Regions from separate parts of the Nitrosococcus halophilus Nc 4 genome, predicted to be linked through region 1. Evidence: predicted binding sites of a transcription regulator. Region 1 holds the regulator's gene; each other region holds the start of a gene.
What was found. The regulator sigma-54, encoded in region 1, starts transcription at its own class of promoters, with help from an activator protein. The targets are predictions, from matches to a motif close to TGGCANGNTNCNTGCTT.
Positions count from the first base shown of each region.

Region 2: a site for sigma-54 is predicted at 2,154-2,170, ahead of NHAL_RS15360 (PspA/IM30 family protein). Genes of this name have one in related genera too.
Region 3: a site for sigma-54 is predicted at 2,456-2,472, ahead of NHAL_RS10565 (PEP-CTERM sorting domain-containing protein). Genes of this name have one in related genera too.
Region 4: a site for sigma-54 is predicted at 1,769-1,785, ahead of pepA (flocculation-associated PEP-CTERM protein PepA). Genes of this name have one in related genera too.

Region 1 covers NC_013960.1:326,531-332,124, forward strand. Annotated here, with positions in the region: gene NHAL_RS01605 (HPr family phosphocarrier protein) at 1-12, opposite strand, end outside; gene NHAL_RS01610 (PTS sugar transporter subunit IIA) at 1-415, opposite strand, end outside; gene rapZ (RNase adapter RapZ) at 412-1,260, opposite strand; gene NHAL_RS01620 (HPr kinase/phosphorylase-related protein) at 1,308-1,856, opposite strand; gene ptsN (PTS IIA-like nitrogen regulatory protein PtsN) at 1,872-2,354, opposite strand; gene hpf (ribosome hibernation-promoting factor, HPF/YfiA family) at 2,368-2,694, opposite strand; gene NHAL_RS01635 (RNA polymerase factor sigma-54) at 2,721-4,169, opposite strand; gene lptB (LPS export ABC transporter ATP-binding protein) at 4,237-4,962, opposite strand; gene lptA (lipopolysaccharide transport periplasmic protein LptA) at 4,976-5,594, opposite strand, start outside.
Region 2 covers NC_013960.1:3,242,578-3,248,171, forward strand. Annotated here, with positions in the region: gene NHAL_RS15350 (sigma-54-dependent transcriptional regulator) at 1-90, opposite strand, end outside; gene NHAL_RS15355 (hypothetical protein) at 134-1,465, opposite strand; gene NHAL_RS15360 (PspA/IM30 family protein) at 1,455-2,114, opposite strand; gene NHAL_RS15370 (hypothetical protein) at 2,559-2,945, shown strand; gene NHAL_RS15375 (hypothetical protein) at 2,997-3,227, opposite strand; gene NHAL_RS15380 (lipocalin-like domain-containing protein) at 3,363-4,553, opposite strand; gene NHAL_RS15385 (bifunctional diguanylate cyclase/phosphodiesterase) at 5,143-5,594, shown strand, end outside.
Region 3 covers NC_013960.1:2,245,464-2,251,057, forward strand. Annotated here, with positions in the region: gene NHAL_RS10555 (sulfotransferase domain-containing protein) at 1-154, shown strand, start outside; gene NHAL_RS10560 (hypothetical protein) at 213-1,550, shown strand; gene NHAL_RS10565 (PEP-CTERM sorting domain-containing protein) at 1,575-2,399, opposite strand; gene NHAL_RS10570 (FAD-binding oxidoreductase) at 2,759-4,117, shown strand; gene NHAL_RS10575 (SDR family oxidoreductase) at 4,114-4,854, shown strand; gene NHAL_RS10580 (HAD-IB family hydrolase) at 4,854-5,483, shown strand; gene NHAL_RS10585 (decaprenyl-phosphate phosphoribosyltransferase) at 5,480-5,594, shown strand, end outside.
Region 4 covers NC_013960.1:3,342,841-3,348,434, forward strand. Annotated here, with positions in the region: gene prsT (XrtA/PEP-CTERM system TPR-repeat protein PrsT) at 1-1,233, shown strand, start outside; gene pepA (flocculation-associated PEP-CTERM protein PepA) at 1,872-2,741, shown strand; gene NHAL_RS15795 (2-oxo acid dehydrogenase subunit E2) at 3,109-3,942, opposite strand; gene NHAL_RS15800 (glycan acetyltransferase) at 3,939-4,622, opposite strand; gene NHAL_RS15805 (glycosyltransferase) at 4,714-5,594, opposite strand, start outside.

The DNA of each region.
Region 1 (5,594 bases):
ATTCTGTGTCATCCTGTTTCCTCATGGTGGTAAAGCAGGCACAAACCCCTTCGCGCCCGCCGCTTATCGCTTTTTCTGTGAGTTCGGTGAGGCTCAAGCGTGGGTAATTCAGCACTCGTATCAGCATGGGCAGGTTAAGGCCTGTGACGATCTGCGCATGTTGGGCGTCCGCTGCGTAACAGGCGATGTTACTGGGGGTGGAACCATACATATCAGTCAAGACTAAAACCCCGTGGCCGGTGTCCAAACTATGGATTAGCTCTCGTGCTCGTTCCCGCAAAGCATCGGGGTGAGAGGCGCGGGTCACAGGGAGTATTTGGATCTGAAGAGGACAGCTGCCCAGCATGTCGTTGGTGGTATCCAACAAAGACGAGCCAATATTATCGTGAGTGATAATAAGCACGCCGACGGTCATGACAATTCCCGATGGCGGCAAAGTACTCGGCTATGGGCGGAATGGAAATGGGCTGTGAGCTGCTCTGTTAAATAAACTGAACGATGCTGTCCCCCTGTGCATCCGATGGCCACCGTCAGATAGCTGCGATTGGTCTCTTGAAACCGTTGCAGCCAGTGCTGTAAGAAGGTAATCAAGTCTTGCCGCATTTGGGCGACGGCCTCGTGGCGCTCAAGATAGGCAATCACTTCTTGGTCACGCCCGCTTAAGGGACGTAAATGGGGTTCCCAATAGGGGTTAGGAAGACAGCGGACGTCAAATACAAAGTCAGCGTCGAGGGGGACGCCATGTTTGTAGCCAAAGGATTGAAATAGCAGTGACATTCCCGTACGCGCACCATCGCCGACCCGTTCGCTGATTAAATCCCGTAGCTGGTGGACCGTGGTGCAGGTGGTATCAATCCTAAGATCGGCTTTTTCGGCAATGGCCTCTAATAACTCCCGCTCATGGCGGATGGCCTCGGCGAGAGGAATATTGTTGAGTGGGTGTTTGCGGCGGGTTTCACTAAAGCGTTTAAGAAGGGTGGCGTCACTGGCATCAAGAAAGATGATATGGCAGTGAGCCCCCACATTTTCAATGTCCTCTAGGATCTGGGGAAATTGTTGTAGTTCTTGGGGAAGGTTGCGGGCATCGATACCGACGGCGGCGCGGAGTTGCTGGGCATCATCCTGTTGCATCTTTTGGGCAAAGACGGGAAGAAGGTAGACAGGCAGATTATCAATGCAATAGAAACCCTGATCTTCTAAGGCATGAAGGGCAATACTTTTGCCTGATCCCGATACACCGCTGATGATTAGCAATTTCATGGGAGTCTCGCCAATTCTCTTTTGAATGAGTGCTTCTAAGGCACCCCTTATTTGTGCCTAGGAGGGGAAGGGTTGAGGAGCTTCTGTTGCCGCTGTTGCAGCTCAAGCAAGGCATCATAACCTTTGCTCCGTAGCTGATAGTCTTGGACGGCTGTTTCTATCATCGTGGCGGGTTGCAAATTACCCCCCAAGGGCAGGGTAAGTTCAGGCACTTTCACGTTTAGCTGCTCCCACTGACCAAGGCTGCGGGTGAGCGGTTCGATATGTTTGTTAGGGATAAGATGGATGACGAGATCAATGGGGTGTTGCGCGGCGATGGCCTGACTGCCATAAATCGCGCGAATATCGACAACGCCCAAACCTGGCACGGTTAGAAAATCCTGCAATACAGAGGGGCAACTACCCATCAATTGGGTGGCTGATGCCCGCTGGAAAAGGGGGGCATCGTCCGCAATTAAACGGTGTCCCCGCCGGATTAATTCTAGGGCGAGGCTACTTTTGCCAACGCCGCTTTCCCCCCTCAAGAGCACCCCGGAGTCGAAAATCACCAGCAGCACGCCATGACCTGTGACATTGTCTTCATTGGGGCTGCTCATGCCTTACACTCCCGCTTAGTCGACAATACCGGTAGGCGCAGAGGTTTGTTCCCATTCCTTTAGGACTTCCAGCAGGTTATGGGGGTCCTTGGCTTGCCGTAGGCGCGTACATAGCTCCGGATCACGGAACATTTCCGCAAGCTGAGCAAGGAGTTGCACGTGGATTTGCGCTGATTCTTCCGGAACCAGCAAGGCGCAGAATAGATCGACTGGCTGTTGATCGAGGGCATCAAAATCGATTCCCTGGTCCAGGCGGACGAATGCCGCGAGGGTGTGTTGGTTGCCAGCCATGCGGGCATGGGGGATGGCGATCCCATCCCCAAGACCGGTGCTGCCAAGACGTTCCCTGGCAAGTAGGCAATCGAAAACATCCGTCGAGTCCAGGTCATCCGTGCCCCGGGCAAGCAACTCGCTGAGCCGCTCTAGCACCCGTTTTTTGCTGCCTGCAACGGCACCCACAGCGATTTGTTCTGGGATGAGGAGCTCGGTAATCTGCATGGCTTTGGTTAATCTATCCTTGCTGCTGCTTTTTCATTACCCCCTCACTACGGCGGTGGTCGGTCAGTTTCTCCCGGTGCTTTTTAATCTGCCGATCTAATTTGTCCACTAGATCGTCAATGGCGGCATACATGTCCTCGTCTTCGGCGGAGGCAAATACATTGGCTTTGCTGACATGCAGTGTTGCTTCAGCTTTCTGCCTCTTTTTTTCAACACTAAGGACGACGTGAATATTAGTCAATTGATCAAAGTGGCGTTCTAGGCGCTCGCACTTATTTTCCACATAGCTCCGCAGGGCTTGAGTGATTTCAACGTGATGGCCAGTGAGATTCACTTGCATGGGTTGCTCCTTAATTATTTTGCGTTTTAGATCAATCTTTTTCGTTCATTGGAAGGGGGGATATTCAAGTTTTCCCGATACTTGGCGATGGTACGCCGTGCCACTTTAATTCCTTGTTCGGATAAGATTTGCGCGATTTTGCTATCGCTTAGGGGTTTGCGGGGCTCTTCCCCAGCAATCAGCTTCTTGATAAGGGCACGGATGGCAGTTGCGGAACACTCTCCGCCACTGTTGGTAGCCACATGGCTGGAAAAAAAGTATTTTAGCTCATAGATTCCTCGGGGGGTATGCATATATTTGTTGGTCGTGACCCGAGAGATGGTGGATTCATGCATGGAGACGGCTTCTGCAATATCGTGGAGCACTAAAGGGCGCATGGCTTCTTCGCCGTGTTCAAGAAATCCCTGCTGGCACTCCACAATGCAGCAAGCAACTTTGAGCAATGTTTCATTGCGGCTATGTAAACTTTTAAGGAACCAGCGAGCTTCTTGGAGCTGGTTTTTGAGATAGCTGTTGGTGAGGCTATCATCAGCCCGCCGGATTAGGCTGGCATACTGGGTATTGACCCGCAGACGTGGCGCGATATCAGGATTAAGTTCAACATGCCAACTGTTACTTTGCTTGGTGACATAGACATCAGGTACTACGTATTCGGTTTTACTGGGTTGTATTTGGGTCCCTGGCCGTGGGTTGAGGGATTGGATCAGGTGGATAGTTGCCCCTAATTCTTGTTCCGAGAGTTTCATTGCCCGCATCAATTGGGCATAGTCCCGTTTACCCAGTGTGGCGATATGTTGGGACAACAACAGCGTTGCTTCTTCTAGCCAGGGGGTGCCCGGGGGGTATTGTTTCAGCTGTAACAGCAGGCACTCGCCTAAGTCACGAGCCCCGGCACCAGGAGGGTCGAAATTTTGTATTTGATGCAACATGACTTCCACTTCCCCAGGCTCAACCTCAATGTCCTCTCCTAGGCTTTGCTGTATCTCCTCAAGGGTGCTGCACAAATAGCCTTCTTCATTAATCGAATCGATGATGGCGGTGGCAATGGCGAGATCTTTCTCGTTAGTCGCTACCAAACGGGCCTGCCAGAGCAAGTGTTCTTGTAAGGTTTCTTCCCGATTGCCTTGGTTTTCCAGATCGGGTAGGGATTCATCTCCAGAAGCAGCGGGCAGCGGTAAGCTGTCATAGATATCGTTCCAACTGCTATCTACCGGCAATTCGTCGGGGATTGCCTCGCCCAGTGAGGCATTTAATTCATTGCCCTCAGGGGTAATGGCTTCCCTTACTTCATCGGTATCTAAAGATTCCTGCCCCTCTTCGCTTTCACTTTGCTCAAGCAGTGGATTTGATTCTAGCGCCTGTTGGATTTCCGTTTGTAATTCCAAGGACGAGAGCTGCAACAGGCGAATGGCTTGTTGCAACTGGGGCGTCATCGTGAGTTGTTGCCCAAGGCGTAGTTGGAGAGAGGTTTTCATACCTGAGCTCTACTTGCTATTGGATTACTATTTATTATAGACAGCAATAAACATGCCATGATAGCTATTAAAGATGAAAATTGTACCCCAAATAAACTTCCTTTACTCGTTCATTGTTCAGAATTTCCTGAGGTTGACCTTTGGCGATGACTTCGCCTTCATTCACAATATAAGCATACTGACAGATTCCTAGGGTTTCCCGGACATTGTGGTCGGTAATTAAGACCCCGATCCCCCGTTCCGTCAGTTGCCGGATGATACCCTGGATGTCTAGCACCGAAATAGGGTCTACTCCGGCAAAAGGCTCGTCTAATAGTATAAATTGCGGTTCTACTGCCAGGGCGCGGGCAATTTCAACCCGTCGCCGTTCTCCGCCGGAGAGGCTCATCCCCAAGGTATTTTTCACATGGGTAATATTGAGTTCATGCAACAGCTCGTCCACTAGTTGTCGGCGAGCCGGTTTTGTCAGATCGCTCCGGGTTTCTGCAATGGCCATAATATTTTCGGCTACGGTCAGCTTCCGGAAAACCGAGGCCTCTTGGGGTAGATAGCTGATCCCTAAACGGGCCCGGCGGTGAATGGGGTAGCGGGTGATCTCGTGGTGATCTAGGGATATGAGGCCTTTGTCGATTGAAATTAAGCCCACTAGCATGTAGAAACAGGTTGTCTTACCGGCGCCATTGGGGCCGAGTAGGCCCACGACCTCGCCGCTTGAGAGTTCTAGAGAAACATCCCTGACCACCCAGCGGGATTGGTAGCATTTGGCAAGATGATAGGCTGATAGCCTGCTCATGGGGTAATAGGATTTATTCCCCGTGCCCATTTAGCAAGCGAATAAAGTCGGCATGGACCCAACCTTCTATTGATTCGCCTTCGGCAAGTGTGGAGATATGTAGCCATTCCGCTTGTCGTTCTAAGATGGTGATGGGCGTTCGGGGCGGGAGGAGGGCTGCTTTGCTGTAATCGGTGTCGGGACCGGTGCGTAAGTTTAGCCAAGTTGTGGTTCGCCCATGGGCTAATTCAGGATTGAGCGCCTGGTTATCACCTTCTTGATTTTCCGGGGGCTCTGGCTCTGCCGGGATGGGGGTTGAGCTTTCAGGAGTAGGTTCACTGCCGGGAGTATTACTGTTGTCAGGACGGATCGTAACGTGGACTCGGCCATCCCCCGTCTTGGAGCCTTCCCCCCTCACAATGTCATGTTCTGTTTCGTAGACGATACGATCACCGGTAAATTCATTGGCACCCTGCCAGACATGAGCCTTTTGTAAAAGATAAATGGTTGCCGTGTTGGCGTGATATTCCATCCGCAGCGCTTTAGCCCGGATATCTTCATCGCTATTGTCGGGTCGTTGCCGATACCAGGCGGGTTGGCCTTCGGCAATGGCTTTTTCCAGTTTTTTTCCCGGCGTGTAGTAGATAGTTAGA
Region 2 (5,594 bases), 1.2 Mb from region 1:
TTCCGAGGTCAAAGGTTGCTGTTTGACGGTCACCGGCTGGGAGTAAGGGAGCAATAAAGGAACACCGATGCCCCCCCATGGGAGGAACATCGGTGTAGTGGGGAACTCACCGGATTCAAAGCGATCCCCCTTCCTAATATTCCCAAGATTTAAATTGCCGCCCCCACTGGGTCAAACGGAGTTTTAGTTGGGGGCCATGGCGTTCAATCACCGATCCGGTGAGAATGGCGGCCACCCCTAGCACCGCCAAACTTCCCCAGCTTCCCAAGTCAAACGCGGTGATAGCATATTGTACCTGGAAGCTAAGGCCGGCTATCAGCATCACCCAACCCAGGCCAAAGACCAGCCGCTGCTCCATGAGATAACCACACACCAGCACGCCCATCCCCGTCAGCAGACACAAAATGGCAGCGGCAACCCCCTCATAGAGGACTAAATTAGCCAATAGGCCCACCGTCATCACCACGGCCGCCTTGCGGCGGTAACTAGCCCCACTGCCTGGGGTACGCAAGCTGATTTCAAAAATCATGGCCGCCGCCGCCCAGGAAAACACCGCAAAGGCATAGGCATCCCCTCCCTTGATGATCTTATCCACCACCGCCGCCAATCCCAACCCGGTGGTCAAGGCGGGGAGGATGGCCAATTGCTCGCTAAAACTGCGGAGCTTGGAGCGGCTATTCAGCTCCAGGGCCACCTGGCGCAACATGAGAAATGCTGTTACCGACATGGCGGTAAACAAAAAGGCGTCGGCGGTATAAAGCCAAACCGTGCGCCCAAACAATAGGGCCAGGGGCAAAAATTGAAGTCCTCGAGCAAACGCTCCTTCCAGGGTTTTCATGGCGGTGTCGCCACGCCCGATACGGGCAGTCCGCCAGAGCACAAAGATCGTCAATCCCAATAATGTCCAGGCCACAAATGGCTCCTCCCGCAAGGGAATCAACAAGACTCCATTCGTAGCCAAAAAGAGTCCCGCCAAGGACCAAGCGGAATGCCGGGCCAACACCCGAAAACCTAACCAGGTAACCGGCGCCAACACCAGGACGGCACCGGCAATCAGCCCCCCAGTAACCGTAAAGCTTTCCGCCTGCCAGGTGGCAAAGACAGGATAAGCAATACTGTTGGCACGAGAAGCGGAATAAACAAAGGCCCCCAGAATAGCGAAATTAGCCGGCACCGAGACCAATGCCAACAGCAACAAAAGGCGAGCCCCCTTGCTTTCCCGCAGCCAGTGACCCGCGCCAAAGCCAATCACTGCCAAGCCTGCGGTATGGGCGAGCAGCAGCAAATAACGGTAACTATCATTGCCGCTTTCCCAACCCTGAAGCAAAAAAATAGAGAGAGAAGCCACCACAGCCAAGGCCCCCAACCCCCGCAACAGGCGGGGTAAAAATTTAAAGCTAAAGCGGCTGGCTGAGGGCTGTGGCGCGGCAGGCTGGGCCACCTGGGCTTGAGTCTCAGCATTCATGATGGTTCTCCTCCTTCAACAAAAGTTCATCCAATTCGGCGCGCAGGGCATCCTGGTCCTCGGCATCGGTAAAACGGTGTTCCAGACTATCCATGGCCTCTGCTGTGCCCGCTTCGTATTCGGCCTCGGTAATACGGACCTCCCACCGCTCAAAGGCATCGGCAACATCGCCGCCCATACTGGGGTCCACACGGGTGATGGAATTGAGGGCCTCAGCCGCCGACTGGCGGGTACGCATCAAATGACGCTTCTGGGTCATGTCGGCGACCCGCTCTTCCGCTTCTCTTACATCCCGCACCAAACGAGCCTCCAACTGTTGGTGATTTTCCCGCGTTTTTTCCAATTGGGCCCGCTGGCGTTGACACCCCCGGCGCCGCCGCAGGCATTCTAACGCCCTATGCTCATCCTCTTTGGCAATGCGCCTGGCCCGCTCCGCCCATTTTATTTCAGCCTCTTGCAGTTCAGCAATTTTGGTTTCCAACCGCTCACCGTCACTGCGGACCCGAGCCAAGCGAACCTTGGCTTTAGCGGTAGCTTGGCGGGCCTCCCCAATAGCGGCCTCAATGATGGCATCGTGGTTTTCGATCTGGCCAACCACCTGGTCAATGCGGGCGGTTAGGCTGGCAGATAGTCGTCTAAAGAAAGACATGATAACCTCCTCATGGATTTTTCTTTCCCACGGAAGATAATCCAACTTCTATGCCAGCCCGGGCATTAGCGATAAAAACATTAAAAATTCAATAACTTATTTAAAGTGCAGGATTTCATTGGGAGATTAACAACAAGAGTGTAAATATACATTTTTTGTGCATCCAAGTACATAATTTGAAGACCCTCCGCGCGGCGCAGGCTATTTTAGAGGAATCACAAAATCAATACCAACAACTGGATGCGCATCTTCTTCCGTTATCAAGGCCAACAGCCGGAAGCCGATAAGGGGGTTGTGCTCCAGGACTTTAATCATATTCTCCACCTTGAAGGAGAAAGAATCTTTGACTGCTTTTATAATGGTGCGGCCTATGACAAACTTAAGCAAAAATATGATCCGTATGACTTTGCTCCCCTCTTTGTTTGGTAAAGCGGTAAGAAACCAATGATCTGGCAATCTATTCTTGCTTGGCTCCCCCTGGTATTAATCGCCGTTCTCAACGGGGCACTCCGTGAAGCCTGGTATGGCAAGCGTCTCAGCGAACTACAGGCCCATCAAATCTCTACCGTCAGCGGCCTTCTCCTGTTTAGCCTTTATATTTGGGCCCTCATCAATCTGTGGCCACTGGACTCCGCACAACAGGCATGGATCATGGGGTTCACCTGGCTAGGGCTCACGGTAGGGTTTGAATTGCTCTTTGGGCACTACGTGGCAAAGCATTCCTGGGGACGACTTTTTCATGACTATAATGTCCTGGCTGGACGCCTATGGCCCCTGATTCCAATCTGGATTATGGTAGCCCCTTATGTTTTCTATCGGCTAGGGAGTTGATATAAATATCAATTACTTAACTCCCGAACCCAAAATACTTGGGGAAGGGGGTCACTGAGCAACATCATGGCCTTTTATAGACTTTGAAATGAGCTTGCACATTTTTCTTCCGGTCACAGCTCCGGCACCCCAGTAGAGGCCTACAATAGCCAATAAGAAAGCAACTCCAAGACTACCTTTTTCTAAAGAGAAACCGACATAAACGGCTGCCACCAGAAGAGTGGCCGATAGAACCCCGGCTTCGCGCCGGGTCAAGCCCCGCTGTAGGAGTTTTTTTAACATTCCACCCTCTCTTCTTCACTTCCACTATTATGAAAATAGTCTAGAGAGAGTTTAGCCTCTTAGGTCCCGTTGATAAGTGAAATAGGGCTATTAAAGGAGGTGAATTAATGCCCCATAGACTAATCAACAGCCCGTCTATTTCGGCATTGGTTCATCCCTCCCATTCCCATATCCCGCTAATTCAACATAACCCACACCTGTTATGTTGGCTTCCCCGTAGGTGCCGGTACATTGCACCGCTCCTTCCCAGTAACGTACCGCTAGATTAAGCTCTTGATCCTGCTGAAAAGGAGTAATTACCAAAGATAGTTGAAGTTCAGGCACCGCTAGACGCCAACCTGAAGGATAACGGATACCGCTGTGGGGGCTCTGCCATCGGTCAGTCACTTCAACCTCTACCTGGGAAAGGGAAAGCTTGCGCGTCTCGCCGGTTGCAGAAACAAACGTGCCGCCACTGAACGCATCCGCAGTGCCGTCTTTTTTTCTCATATGGTAGAACATCAATTCCGTATTATTGGATAACTGCAGCGCGAACCAATCCCAGCCTTCCTGGTCCTCGCCTAAGGCGCTAGTGCTCCACTCCCGGTCCATCCAGCTGGTCCCTGATACTGGAAAGCTTTGTCCGTCGACACGAACCTCTCCCTTAGAGAGCAAGCGGGTAAAGGAATAGTAATAGGAGGCGTTGCCTGGCTCTGCGCTTTTTTGACTCAAACCATCCTCCCCCTGCAACACGAGAGGTTTAGCTGCATCCAACTCAAGCTCTAGGGCAATGCCGTCTTGAGCCACCGCAATTTTCAATGGGAAAATATTTTCGCCTTCTGCTCCTATGACCACCCAGTCTTCCAACCACACTTTGAAGGGTTGGGCGACTGCGCCTGCCAGACCCATCGCGCCTCGATTGAAACGTTCAAAAGAATAAAAGCGTTCTTGCTCCACATCAGTTAAGGCGAAGTGGGCCATGTAGAGCTGGCGCGTTGCCCAACCGGAGGCACGCTCAACCTGATCGGGCGCCATGGCGACCCGGAAAATGGTCAGTTCGTAACCAAAGTGCCGACTCTCCGGGGTCTCAAGGTTGCCCGTGTAGTACCACCACTCGTTTTTAAAGTCGGGATGGGGGCCATGATCTTGGGGGAAAGAAAATGCCCGGGGTTCAAATACACGGGCATACTGCGAGGTGTCTTCCTGAGCGCTCAAGGCGTCGGAGACGATCACTCCATCATTGGCTGCCCCCTCTTCCTCACGGGTGCCCATCAATGCCATCATGATGAAAACTAAAATTGCACCAATCACAAAGAAAATTGCGGTAAGGGTCCGGTTGGCAAACATATAGGCTCATTCGCTAAGATGATTAAAGATACTAATCTGAAAATAGCGGCAAGGTATTGGCTTCTTCCCGCTGCGCCAGCCTCAAGGGAGTCTTTCTACCTAGAGAGGCCGGTGGAAAGGGTTCAGCCGGCACCCCCATAGCGCATCCTTAACCCCGCATTAAGGCGCTATCCAACAAAAATTCTTCGCCCCTTTCCACAAACCGCATATTCTCACAACAAAACTCTTACACAAAATTTCTACGGTGGGCAAGTTTTCCAGGAAAAGCAGGAATTCTTTGCCCCACCCTTAATCTATGATTAAATTCCCACTGTTTCCGTAATGTACGATAATACAGATAAGAAATAGCTCAGGGGGCTAGGCCAATTCCAGGTGCGCAAGAACTTGATTTTTTGAATATTTGTATTAAAATCATAATATTATGACGATACGACAGGCTAGACACAAGATTTTCACGTTGCCGGCCCTATTATTAGGTAAGCATTTGAAGAATATTGAAAATATCGTGGCTAGAAAAGATTCTTCGTCCTCTTAACCCTCTACCCCATTCCCGCCCCTGAGAATCAGCCTAGAATAACTAAAAACCCCGATGATAAATAAAAAAGCGGAGATTTCGCATCGTTATGATGTGCTCCTAGAGGTGATGGCGCATGCCGCCGAGCAGCTCTTGTATTCTCCCCATTGGGAAAAAAACATTCACAATGTTCTAGAACGGTTAGGTAAAACCGTAGGGGCCTGCCGAACCTTTGTTTTTGAAAATCATTACAACAGAGAGGGGCAACTCTTAACCAGTCAACGTTATGAATGGACAGCTCCTGGAGTCCAACCTCAAATTAATAATCCCGAACTGCAAAATTTCTCTTATGAGGCTGGCGGTTTCCAGCGTTGGATAACATTACTTAGCAATGACCAAGTGATCCATGGCCGCAGCCGTGATTTTCCCTCTCCTGAGAGCACCATTCTACTGCGCCATGGCATCCAATCGACTGCCGTAGTCCCCATTTTCGTGCGGGACGGCTGGTGGGGTTTCATTGGCTTTGA
Region 3 (5,594 bases), 1.9 Mb from region 1:
ATTGTTTGCCTTTCTTGGAATCGCTTATACGCCGCGAGTAAGTCGTCAAGTGGTTGCCAGCTCCGTGCGCCGGAGGAGTCCCCCCGAGATCGATCCAGCTATCCGTCAAGTATGCAATGCCCTGTCAGCACGTATCGAGCGGCTGGTGGGATAATTCCGGTACAGCGACTTTGGTCCAATAGTAAACAATACTTAAAAGGGGAGAGGCAGCTTTGTCTTACGAACAGCGGGCCGTACGCCAGGGAGTATTCTGGCTTTTAGGAATTTGCATCCTAGTCAGGGTATTCCTGTGGGTTGTCTATGTACCCGTGGTCTGGCCCGATACAGGGACATACCTGCGACTTGCTGAACAGCTGGTCCAGCTGGACTTTAGTGAGTATGATGGCACACGGACCCCTATTTACCCTTTGCTTTTGCTTTTGGCAGGTAAAAATCCTTTTTTTATTTGGCTTTTTCAATCCGTGCTTGGGATTTTGACCTCACTTTTTCTGTTTGCGCTAGTCTTTGAACAGACCCGCAAAGTGAGCCTTGCCTTTATCGTCGGGGCGGTTCACTCTTTGGCTCTAAATGAACTGCTGTTTGAGGCAAACCTGCTGACTGAGTCAATTTCGGCTTTTCTGCTGGTACTCTCGGTATTTATTTTCTCGAAGTTGACGGCGAGCGAGCGGAATTTTTGGCTGGCGATTGGCCTTGGGGCGACGAGTTCGCTCTTGGCGCTCACCCACCCGCTCTTTGCTTTTGTCGGTCCTTTGTATATTTTGCTAGCATTTTTGCTGCTTCGGGGCCGCAATCGTATTCATGTTCCTCTCATTGTTTTGTTATGTTTTGCGCTACCCTTATCAGGGTGGATTGGCTTTAATAAGGTAACCCTTGGCTATGCCGGAATCACAACCTTCATGGGGTATAATCTTAGCAATCACAGCGGCGGTTTCATCGAGCATGCACCACCGTCCAAGATACGGGATATATACCTCCGCTACCGGGCGGAGAAGGTAAAGCAGAGCGGGAACCACAGTATGACAATCTTCGAGGCCAAGGACGAGATTATGGCAGAGACGGGCTTTGGCCACGTGGAACTCTCGCAGGAACTCGCTCGCATTTCACTCCAACTTTTTATTGAACATCCTGTCCTCTACCTTCAAAGCGTTTTTAGATCATGGGTTTCTTTTTGGGCTGCGCCTAATTATTGGAAGCCTGCTCAAGTAGAATCTCCCAAAATAGCTGCGTTTTTAGGGGAACTTTGGGGGGCTGAACAGTGGTTGGTCAGAGTCATGAATCTCTTGTTTGTGTTTTCTACTGTTGGCCTCATAGTAAAAGTTATTTTATTTCGAGGCTATGCGGAACCCACTCTCCGGGTTCCGCTAGTGATTACTGCGCTTATTATGGCCACCTCCCTGGTGCAAGCCTTGTTTGAATATGGTAATACGCGCTATTCAATTCCCACCCAATCGCTTATGATTACCTTCATAATACTCTTTGTGTGGCAGATAAAGGCGCACCGTTTGCTATTGGCAATGCGCGCGCGCTTAAGACCGAAGTTGGAAGTATAGCTTTAGGGGCTAGGGCGAACGACATCATTTTTTCTTGGTTAAGATTCCTCCCAGGGCAATTAATCCTGTTGTCAATAATAGCCAGGTATTAGGTTCTGGAATCGAGTTTTGTTGAATGGAAGACTGACCTGACATTGTAATCGAGGCAAGGGATAGTGGGTTGAGATCCTCTTGTGTTAAAAAGAAATCCCCAATAAAGTCGCTATCTTCGGATAAAAAGATATCTACTGTTATGGTTTCAAGGGGATTTAAATTCCCTAAATCGAATCCGAGGGCCATGGAAACATCTTCTGGAAAGGTTTGAGGGATAGCGTTGGTGTTATCGAGTGTCCCGAGTAAAAGGTTTACAAAGATATCGCCGAATAAAAATCCTGGTTCATCGATTTCCCAAGAATCGGGAGCGCTATCAGCAGCTCCGGACCCGATGGTTCCAAAAGCTTGACCAAATTCATTAAAGGGACTAATAGATTCGGCAATATCTGTATCTAAGAATGAGAAAAATTTTATATTTGGAAAAGCTTCTGTGGTGGTGTTAGAAAAAGTATAGGTCAAATTCAGGTCTGTAAGATCAGAAGATAAGGAAGGGGAAAAATCAAATGTGAGGCCAGGAGGGAGCGGGTCAAAAGAGAACTGAGCACTGGTTCCTATTGCGCCACCATTTAAATCTAAGCCTTCAATATTTAAAAAGGCGTCTAATTCAAAAACTGCACCATCATCATTAAAAAAAAAAGTTTGCCCGTTGATAAATCCACCTTCACCATGAGGTCCAAAGGGGGTAAAGGAAATTGCCCAACTCGATGAAAATGGAGTCAGCAATAGCGTATAAAAAACTACTAATCTCTTTAACATTAGAAATATCCTTAGCTGCATTGTTTTTAAAACCGGGAACGCTCAATAAAAAGCTTTTGCAAAAAACATGCCTTGTTTTAAGTATTTGTTATTTAATGATTTATTTAGAAATAAAGCATAATAGAATGTAAGAGACTTCTTACATCAAATACGATCTTTATTTCAAAATGGGAGTTTTTTCCAGGTAAGAGGAAAACATAAAAGGCGGGCGTTTCTAAGAACTCAAAAGTATAAGAATAACTATATATCAATTTGTTAAAGCATAGTATTGTGCAAAAAACGGCTTTTAAAAATCATTTTGGTGGGCTTATCATCTTTTCTCAAAGAAGCCGAAAGAGTGTAAAAAGTTTAGACATTTTATGACAGCCTCACTTAGTAAAGTTATCTCTGGCTGGGGACGCTACCCGGTAGCAGAATCTATACTGGTACGTCCTGAACAAATGCGACAGGTTCGCATGCCTGAGGGGGATAGTTTAATTTGCCGGGGTCAGGGCCGAAGCTATGGTGATGCCGCTATTTCTTCCCAAGGTTGGGTGATGCTCACTGAGCGCCTTAACCGATTTTTGGCTTTTGATAGTGTCACTGGGCTGTTAACGGCTGAGGCTGGCGTGACTCTAGCAGAAATTCTGGAGACTTTTGTGCCTCGTGGCTGGTTTCCAACAGTCACTCCAGGAACCCAATATGTTTCTCTAGGGGGAGCTGTAGCCGCCGATGTTCATGGTAAAAATCATCACCATGGGGGGACCTTTGCTGCTCATGTCACGGAGCTAGAATTAATTCTTGCAGATGGACGCCGACAACGTTGCTCCCCTGGGAAGAATGAAGCGCTCTTCTGGGCCACTGTGGGGGGGATGGGGCTGACGGGAATTATCACCGAAGTGAGTTTCCGCCTGATGCCTATCGAGACGGCTGCTATCGTGGCCCAGCATTATGCAGCCCCAGACCTTGAGACTACTTTCAAATGGTTGGAGGATGCTGACCATGACGATCAGTACAGCGTTGCTTGGATCGACTGCGCTGGTCGTGGTCGCCAGCTTGGCCGAGGCATTGTTATGGGTGGCCATCACGCGGGTCGCGATGAATTACCGAGTGATTGGGAAGAACCGCTAGGTTTTTCGCCTCGGCAACCAAAAAATGTTCCCTTTGACCTGCCTAGGTTTGTTCTCAATCGATTCACGGTGGCTGCCTTCAATGAGCATTATTATCGCCGTCAAGGAAGCAAGAAAAGACCCTTTGTTACTAATTGCCATGATTTTTTCTATCCTTTGGACGCATTGAATGATTGGAATCGTCTGTATGGTAAGCGGGGGTTTCTTCAGTATCAGGTCGCCATTCCGGAGCCCCATGCTTATGAGGGAATGCGTTGTTTACTGGAAAGTCTCGCGAGCAGCCGGCAACCCTCGTTTTTGGCTGTGCTCAAGCGTTTGGGTCCGGGGAATGCCGCCCCTTTGTCCTTTCCCTTGGCAGGCTATACTCTGGCTTTGGATTTACCCATGGCGGGTGAAAAGGTACTCAATTTATTGCGGCGATTGGATGAGTTAGTGCTTGAGTATGGGGGGCGGGTGTATCTGGCCAAGGATGCACGCCTGAGTCCAGAGAGCTTGCGCACTATGTATCCTCGCCTTGGGGAATGGCAGCAGATTAAACGGATGGTCGACCCAGAAGGGCGTTTTCAGTCCGATCTCTCGCGCCGGTTGCAATTGACAGGTGCACCATGAGGGGGCCGGTCTTGGTGTTGGGGGCTACTTCTGCAATTGCCCGCGGCACGGCGTTGGCATTAGCGCGTCGTGGCCACCCCCTGTACTTGGGGGGGAGGGATGAATCTGAATTAGCGCGGATCGCGGCCGATCTCAATATCCGGTATCAAGTCGAAGTGGGCTACGGCGCAGTTGATGCCACGGATTATGCGGTGCATCGCCCCTTCCTAGAGCGAGTCGTTGAAACCATGGGGGGGCTAGAGGGAGTGGTGTTGGCGCTCGGGTATCTGGGAGATCCGGTCACTGCTCGGACACGCTTTGAGGAGGCCGAAAAGATTATTACCGTCAATTTCACCGGCGCTGTTTCTCTCCTTGGTGAATGTGCCAATTATCTGGAAGGCAAAGGCGCGGGTTTTATTATTGGCTTGTCCTCAGTGGCTGGGGATCGGGGTCGGCAAAGCAATTATCATTACGGTGCGGCTAAAGGGGGGCTGAGCATTTTCCTTCAAGGCTTGCGTAATCGCTTATTTCCTGCAGGCGTGCGGGTGCTTACAGTCAAGCCAGGATTTGTGGATACTGCGATGACTTTCGGCTCGCCAGGTCTTTTTTGGGTAGCCTCACCTGTTAAGGTGGGCGAGCAGATTGTGGCGGCCTTGGAGCACCATCGTGATGTCGTTTATGTCCCTTGGTTCTGGCGCTATATGATGTTCATCATCCGTATAATTCCAGAGCCGTTATTTAAGCGTCTCAAGCTCTGATGAGGACGGAACAGGATCTGCCTACTGTAGCAGCCTTTGATTTTGATGGCACCCTTACCTATATGGATAGCCTGTTACCTTTTTTGCACGCTGTCGCGGGAACCCGCCGTTTTACACGGGATTTAGTGGTGCTGTCCCCTACCTTGCTGGCTTACAAAAGGGGGAGGCTTAGCAACGATGAGGCCAAGCAACAGGTTTTGGCTCATTTTTTAGGGGGGCGAGAGCTGGTCAGCCTTGAGCAGATAGTGCATCATTTTATTCAGCAGACACTCCCTTATCTATTACGTCGACGAGCCTTGCAACGTTTAGCATGGCACCAGCGCCAAAACCATCGTTGTATCCTGGTCAGCGCCTCCTTGGAGCTCTATTTGAAGCCCTGGGCTGAGAACATGGGTTTTATGGAAGTACTTGGTTCCCATTTGGAATTGACGTCTGCTGGCGTGCTGACAGGGCGACTGAGTGGAAAAAACTGCTACGGTGAGGAAAAACCGCGGCGTTTGGCCGCATTACTTGGTGACCGCCGTTGCTATCGCTTATACGCTTATGGGGATAGTAAGGGAGATCAAGCATTACTGGATTACGCCGATTATGCTTATTACCGCCAATTTCCCATGGAGAGTAGGTTTTGAATCACCCCCGCGCCTTGCTGCATCTGATGCGGCCCCACCAATGGTTGAAAAATAGCTTTGTTTTTGTGGGCGTATTCTTCGGCCATGCTTGGAATAACCTCACCTTGGTCA
Region 4 (5,594 bases), 1.1 Mb from region 1:
CTCAAAAAAGGGGATATAGAGAAAGCTCGCTCCTTCTATCAAGAAACATTGAAACATCATCCAGGACATCTCAGGACATTACTGAAACTCGGTGCACTGGAAACTCAGCAAGGACATGTGGAAAAAGCCAAGACCTGGGTAGAGCAGGCCATGGGCAAAAATCCCAAGGCCCTGGCGCCACGGATATTACTAGCCCGTTATTATCTGGATAAAGGCAAACCTACACGAAGCCTTGCCCTTATTCGAGAAGTCCAAGCGCTTTATCCCAATCATCCCTCATTATTAGCAGTGATGGGAACAGCACAACTTGCAACTAACCAACCAACCAATGGCATCGAAACTCTCCAAAAGCTCGTGGAGGCTCAGCCACAATCCGCGCAAGCCCATTACCTGCTGGCTAAAGCTTATTCCGCAACAAATAACGTGGATAAGCTCCGTGGGGAACTCAATCAAGCGCTTGAGCTGGATCCCAACCACGCCCTTTCCAAGATCGCCATGACCCACCTGTTGATGCATGAGAATAAGCCCAACGAGGCCAATAAACTGTTCCAGGAACTGAAGCAAGCTTACCCGGAGCATCCAGAGGTGTTAGCCCAAGAAGGGTGGTTGGCCATGCGCCAGAACCAGCCTCAGAAAGCAGTAGCAGCATTTAAAGAAGCATTGAAGCACTCCCCCACCAGCCAGATAATTGTCAACCTTGCGCTTGCCCAGTTCCAGGCAGGAAATCAAGATAGGAGCCTAGCGACGCTAGAAGATTGGTTAAAAAAGCATCCAGAGGATATGCTGGCACAGTACAACTTGGCTAACCTCTACCTAGCGCTTAAACAGGAACAGGAAGCGGTATCAGCCTTTGCTAAAGTAGTAGAACAAGCACCAAACAATGTGACAGCCCTCAACAACCTGGCCTGGCTGTTGCGCAAAGATGATCCAGCCAAAGCTTTGACCTATGCGGAGCGGGCCCTGGACATAGCCCCCAATTCACCTCCAGTAATGGACACTCTAGGTATGCTACTCCTCGAAAAGGGTGAGACAAAACGTGGCCTGAGTCTGTTAGCAAAAGCCTCGAACAGGACACCCAAGAACCCGGATATTCGCTATCATTTTGCTCTGGCCCTGGCCCGCAATGGAGAAAAGTCCCAAGCCCAGCAAGTACTTAATGATCTCTTAGACATGAAACAGCCATTTGCTGAGGAAAAAGAAGCCCGCGATCTACTCCAAGCACTAGACAACTAAACGGTTAGTGTGAGCTAACTGAGTGATAATTGAGGGAAAGGTGTCGAGAGCCAAAATAGAAGCTCCGATCTCGACAAAACGAGGAACTTCGCTATTTAGTTTTTGTGAGGCTGACTGGAATGTGGTCAACGTAATGCTCCAGTTTTTAAGCGTTCAGACTGCGGTGTTCTGGATGCCAATGTTAACGGCGCTCTGAACATCGCGGTTGGGGCCGCAGCAAACTGGCCCGAAGCCCAGCCGATTAGTCAGTATGGACAAAGCCCCTCATTTCAGTGAGGGGTTGTTTACCTACCTCTTAGGACTCCCTCAGGCCAGCACTGTCCAGCCCCTATCCCAGCGCTTTGGAGCGCTCATAAAATTTTTGAAAACACCACCAAGAATGGACACGGCTTCTCCACAAGCAGTGAAGTGTCCAAAACTAATGTTTAGTGCCTTGGACATTTGTCGAAAAACTTTACAGTTACACCGTTCTATCTTTGCAACTAATTTTGTCATGAGAATATAACAATTTGTTTTTATTCATTCAATCCTATTATGGCATGTCGGTTGCATATAGGTAACTGTAACCACTAATGAGAAGTCAAAGGTGGTAGCCATCAGGTAAATTGCTTTATTTTTAAGATGGGGAGGAACAACAAATGAAATCTTTTCTGAAAATTGGTTTAACAGTTTCAATCTTGGGTGGGGGGGGACTTCTCACTTCCTTTTCCGCCCAAGCCGCTGCCATGCTGGATACGACGACAGCGACTCCAGACGACGGCATCCTACAGAATTTCACGGGCATCGACTGGCATTCGAACGGTGCTGGTTGGGTCCAGGGCTTCGACCTGGACGACACTAACCTTGCTGGCGATACAGACACCTTCACCTTAACCTACCAGGCATTCGCAGCTTCCATCAACACCACATCCCCCACACCCAACCTGTCTGTGGCTCCTCCAGGGCCGGGGGGGGGAAGCTACGAGCTCACCACCTACGCCGTCATTACCGAAACCGCTACTTGCAACAACGACGGGTGTAGTTCCATCACCATAACTTTGGATTCGGGGACCTGGGATATCTTTTTCGATACTAGCCCCGATACGGATCAGGCGGCAGGAACCGGCTTCCTGAATGGGACGAACATCCTGTCAGGAACCTGGGACTCTGGGTTCACCACCTTTGGCGCGACGGCCCCTATTCCCGGTGGAACGGGTACCGGCGGCGGATTCCTGGTTGGTACCGTCACCTCCACCAACAATAGCTTCGTTAACCCAGATTTGGTCGGAACCGAGCTCCAAGCCTCGCTTCAATTCCCTGGGCAAAGCGCACCTGATTACACTCGCCCGGCGGCGTTTGGCGGCGCAGCTACCGGCGCTGACACGTCGACAGACTTTGTTTTGCAAACAGACACGTCGCAAAACTTTTCAGTTTCGGTGCCTGAGCCTAACTCAGTGGCGCTAGTGGCCATTGGCTTGCTTGGCCTCAGTGGCCTGACTAGACGCCGCGCCAAGCAGAGCAACCGTTGAGAATAATCCAAGGGACCCCCACAAAAGGGGGTCTCTTCATTCTTGCTGTCGCGCTAGCCTGCTGACTTTGTGCCCCCCGGGGCCAGACCTGCGCTACCTTGTAGGAGGAGGACCTGCCCGGTCTCACCTCCGCCAGGAGGACGCGGGGTACTTAACTTGCCTCTAATCAAAATCTTGGTGGTAGTGGGTTGGGTTGCGCATATTAATGCAGAAAAGGCTCATTTTGCTTTCTTCTGAAACCTAGCGGATCAACTTGATCAAGTTCGGACACCTGTTGATACAGCAAAGCCCATCTTGTAGACAGGGCTCTTGTTTCTCTAACAGAATCAGGGGTTAGCCTGACGACCTAAAATAGGCATCATTCTGTCTAGGAGGAAGACACCGCCAAGGCTCTCGGCGCGGGGGCACTCTTGGACAATGCCATATCGTACTCTGCACGCTCGATGTGGTCGCAAACCGTCTTGAAAAATCGCGCGGCAGGTGCCCCGCCCATCAATCGCCGATCAAAGCTCATCGTCAGGGCCATGGTCGGTCGCACCTCAAGACGCCCACCAACAACAAGGGGGCGCTCCTTCACTAAGCCAAATGAAAAACCAAGTGGCCACGGCCAAGCGCCGATCATCGTATCCACGCCGTACTTGGCGGGAGACGAGATCATAGCTGCTCCACCTCGATGCTCTACCCACAGGGACGGAAATAACAGCGGAATGCGTAGCACAGCTCGAGCAAGCGGTGTTGGCACTCTCTTGACAATCCATTGTACGGTACGCCACCGCTCGGAAGTCTCTTCAGTGCCTTGGGCGATCATCTGTAATTCTTGGGTAATCGCTGCAAGGTCCAATTGATCGGTGTTCCGGATCGTGGCTGCATAAACCGCTTGCTCCGCTCCAGGATAGTCACGTTCGACAGCAACTGTCATATGAACGGTATTGAGTTGAACGATACGCTTAAAGAAAGGCCATTCCAATGGGATGCGATTAGCGTATGGATGATCGTATAAGGCAAGAGACACGGCCTTCGCCACGAAGGCCGTGTACGAGGGTTTGAGTTCCGAGTGTGGCCAGTTGGCCCTGATCCAGGCTGCAGAACTCATATCCACTTCAGACAACATCGCAACCTTATTATCGCTATGATTATCCTTATTCATTCCCCCTAACACTTCAAAATAACGATTTCTAGGTAACAGCGTAAACTCATTCATATTTGAGCCCCTTCCGATTTTACATTGTCGATACGGTGTGCCGGCATACCTGCCCAGGTTTCGCCAGCTCCAATTCGGCAACCCTTAGTGACAACCGCACCAACCGCAACCGTTGCTCCGTCGCCGATGGCGACGTCACAGAGAATTACAGATCGCGCCCCAACAGTTACATTGTTACCGATAATAATGGGATGATGGGCGAGCCGTGTACCTTCTAGTATATGCGGAATTAGCAATGCCCCATTTCCTATAATCGTATTAGAGCCTAGAGTGACAAATTGTGGATCAAGGATAATTCCAACGCTGAACGTATTCGCTCCCATACGGGTACCTAATGCTTGATAAAACAACCGCATCAGTGGAATTGGCACTAATCCACTAAACATTATTGGATTAAATACCAACAGGTAGAAAAGTAGATAGACATGGTAAACGAATTCATCTCGTGAATCTTCAATAACTTCCCCAAGGGGAAGAGGACAAAAGACTTGGAAAAGGCGAAATATTAATATGGAAAACACATAGAAGAAGAACACCCAGCCAACGAACATGGCCACTCCCCGGAAATCGCCAAGAGGCAACAATCCAAGACTAAAAGCTGTTAAGCCAGTAGCGAACACAACCACGATTAGCATTAAGGTGAAGAAAACCAGAATCCGGCTTAGCTTCATTTTTCGCATACCGACTCTCTCCTTAAATTAATACCAATTTAACCAAACAATGCAACCTATTAAGCCATCAAATGGTTGTTTAGACTGAACCTATACAGTTTCAAAATTGCGCTGCCACGAGTTCTGCAAACACATGCCTAGTATAATGATTTTGTATGATCTCCATTATCCGTTTTGCCCGTTCGTGGTAAGTCTTATCATTCAACAGGAGTTCCGACGTGGTTCTCAGGCTCTGTCCATTGAGTTTGCCAGCCCGAAGGTGGATACCTGCACCAACCTGTTCCAGACAGAGCATATTCAGATGCTGGTCCATGTTGCTGACAATGCCGATTACCGGCACCCCCGCTGCCAAGGCCTGTTGAGTGGTAGGGCCACCGCCATTACAGATCACCAGGCCAGCGCGTGTTGCCGCCTCTGTGCCGGGCAGGAAGTCTGTAACCCAGGCATTGGCAGGCGGGTTTGTTGGCACCAGGCGGCCTGCCGTGGCAGCGATGACAGTCACCGGCAAGTCTCTTAAGGCCTGGAGAACTACAGGTAGTACATCGCCTTCACCGGAACTACCAAAAGTAACGTAAACAATTGGGCGATCTTCAGGCAATCTCGACCACCAGTCAGGAAATTTTACAGCAGGCGACCAGAGGATTGGCCCTAGCCAATGGTGATGAGAAGGCAATTGCTGAGTTGGCACCAACCCCTCAATATCTGCATATAGAGTCTGATCGGCATGAGTATAGATCTCCCGCAAATCATAGCCGAGATTGGGTAACCCATACTCACGACGGACCTGATTCAGGGGCAAGGTGTGATAGGCAAAGACTAGGGGACGGACCAGTTTAAATAGAGCTTGGGATAAGGAAATTCCTAGCACCTTGGTCATAGGATGTTCCGGCAGGGGAAAAGGCAGCTTAGAATAGGGACTCCAGTAGGCGTTAGTGATGGTGAAATAGGGCATCCCAGCAAGCCGCGTACTAATCGCGAGAG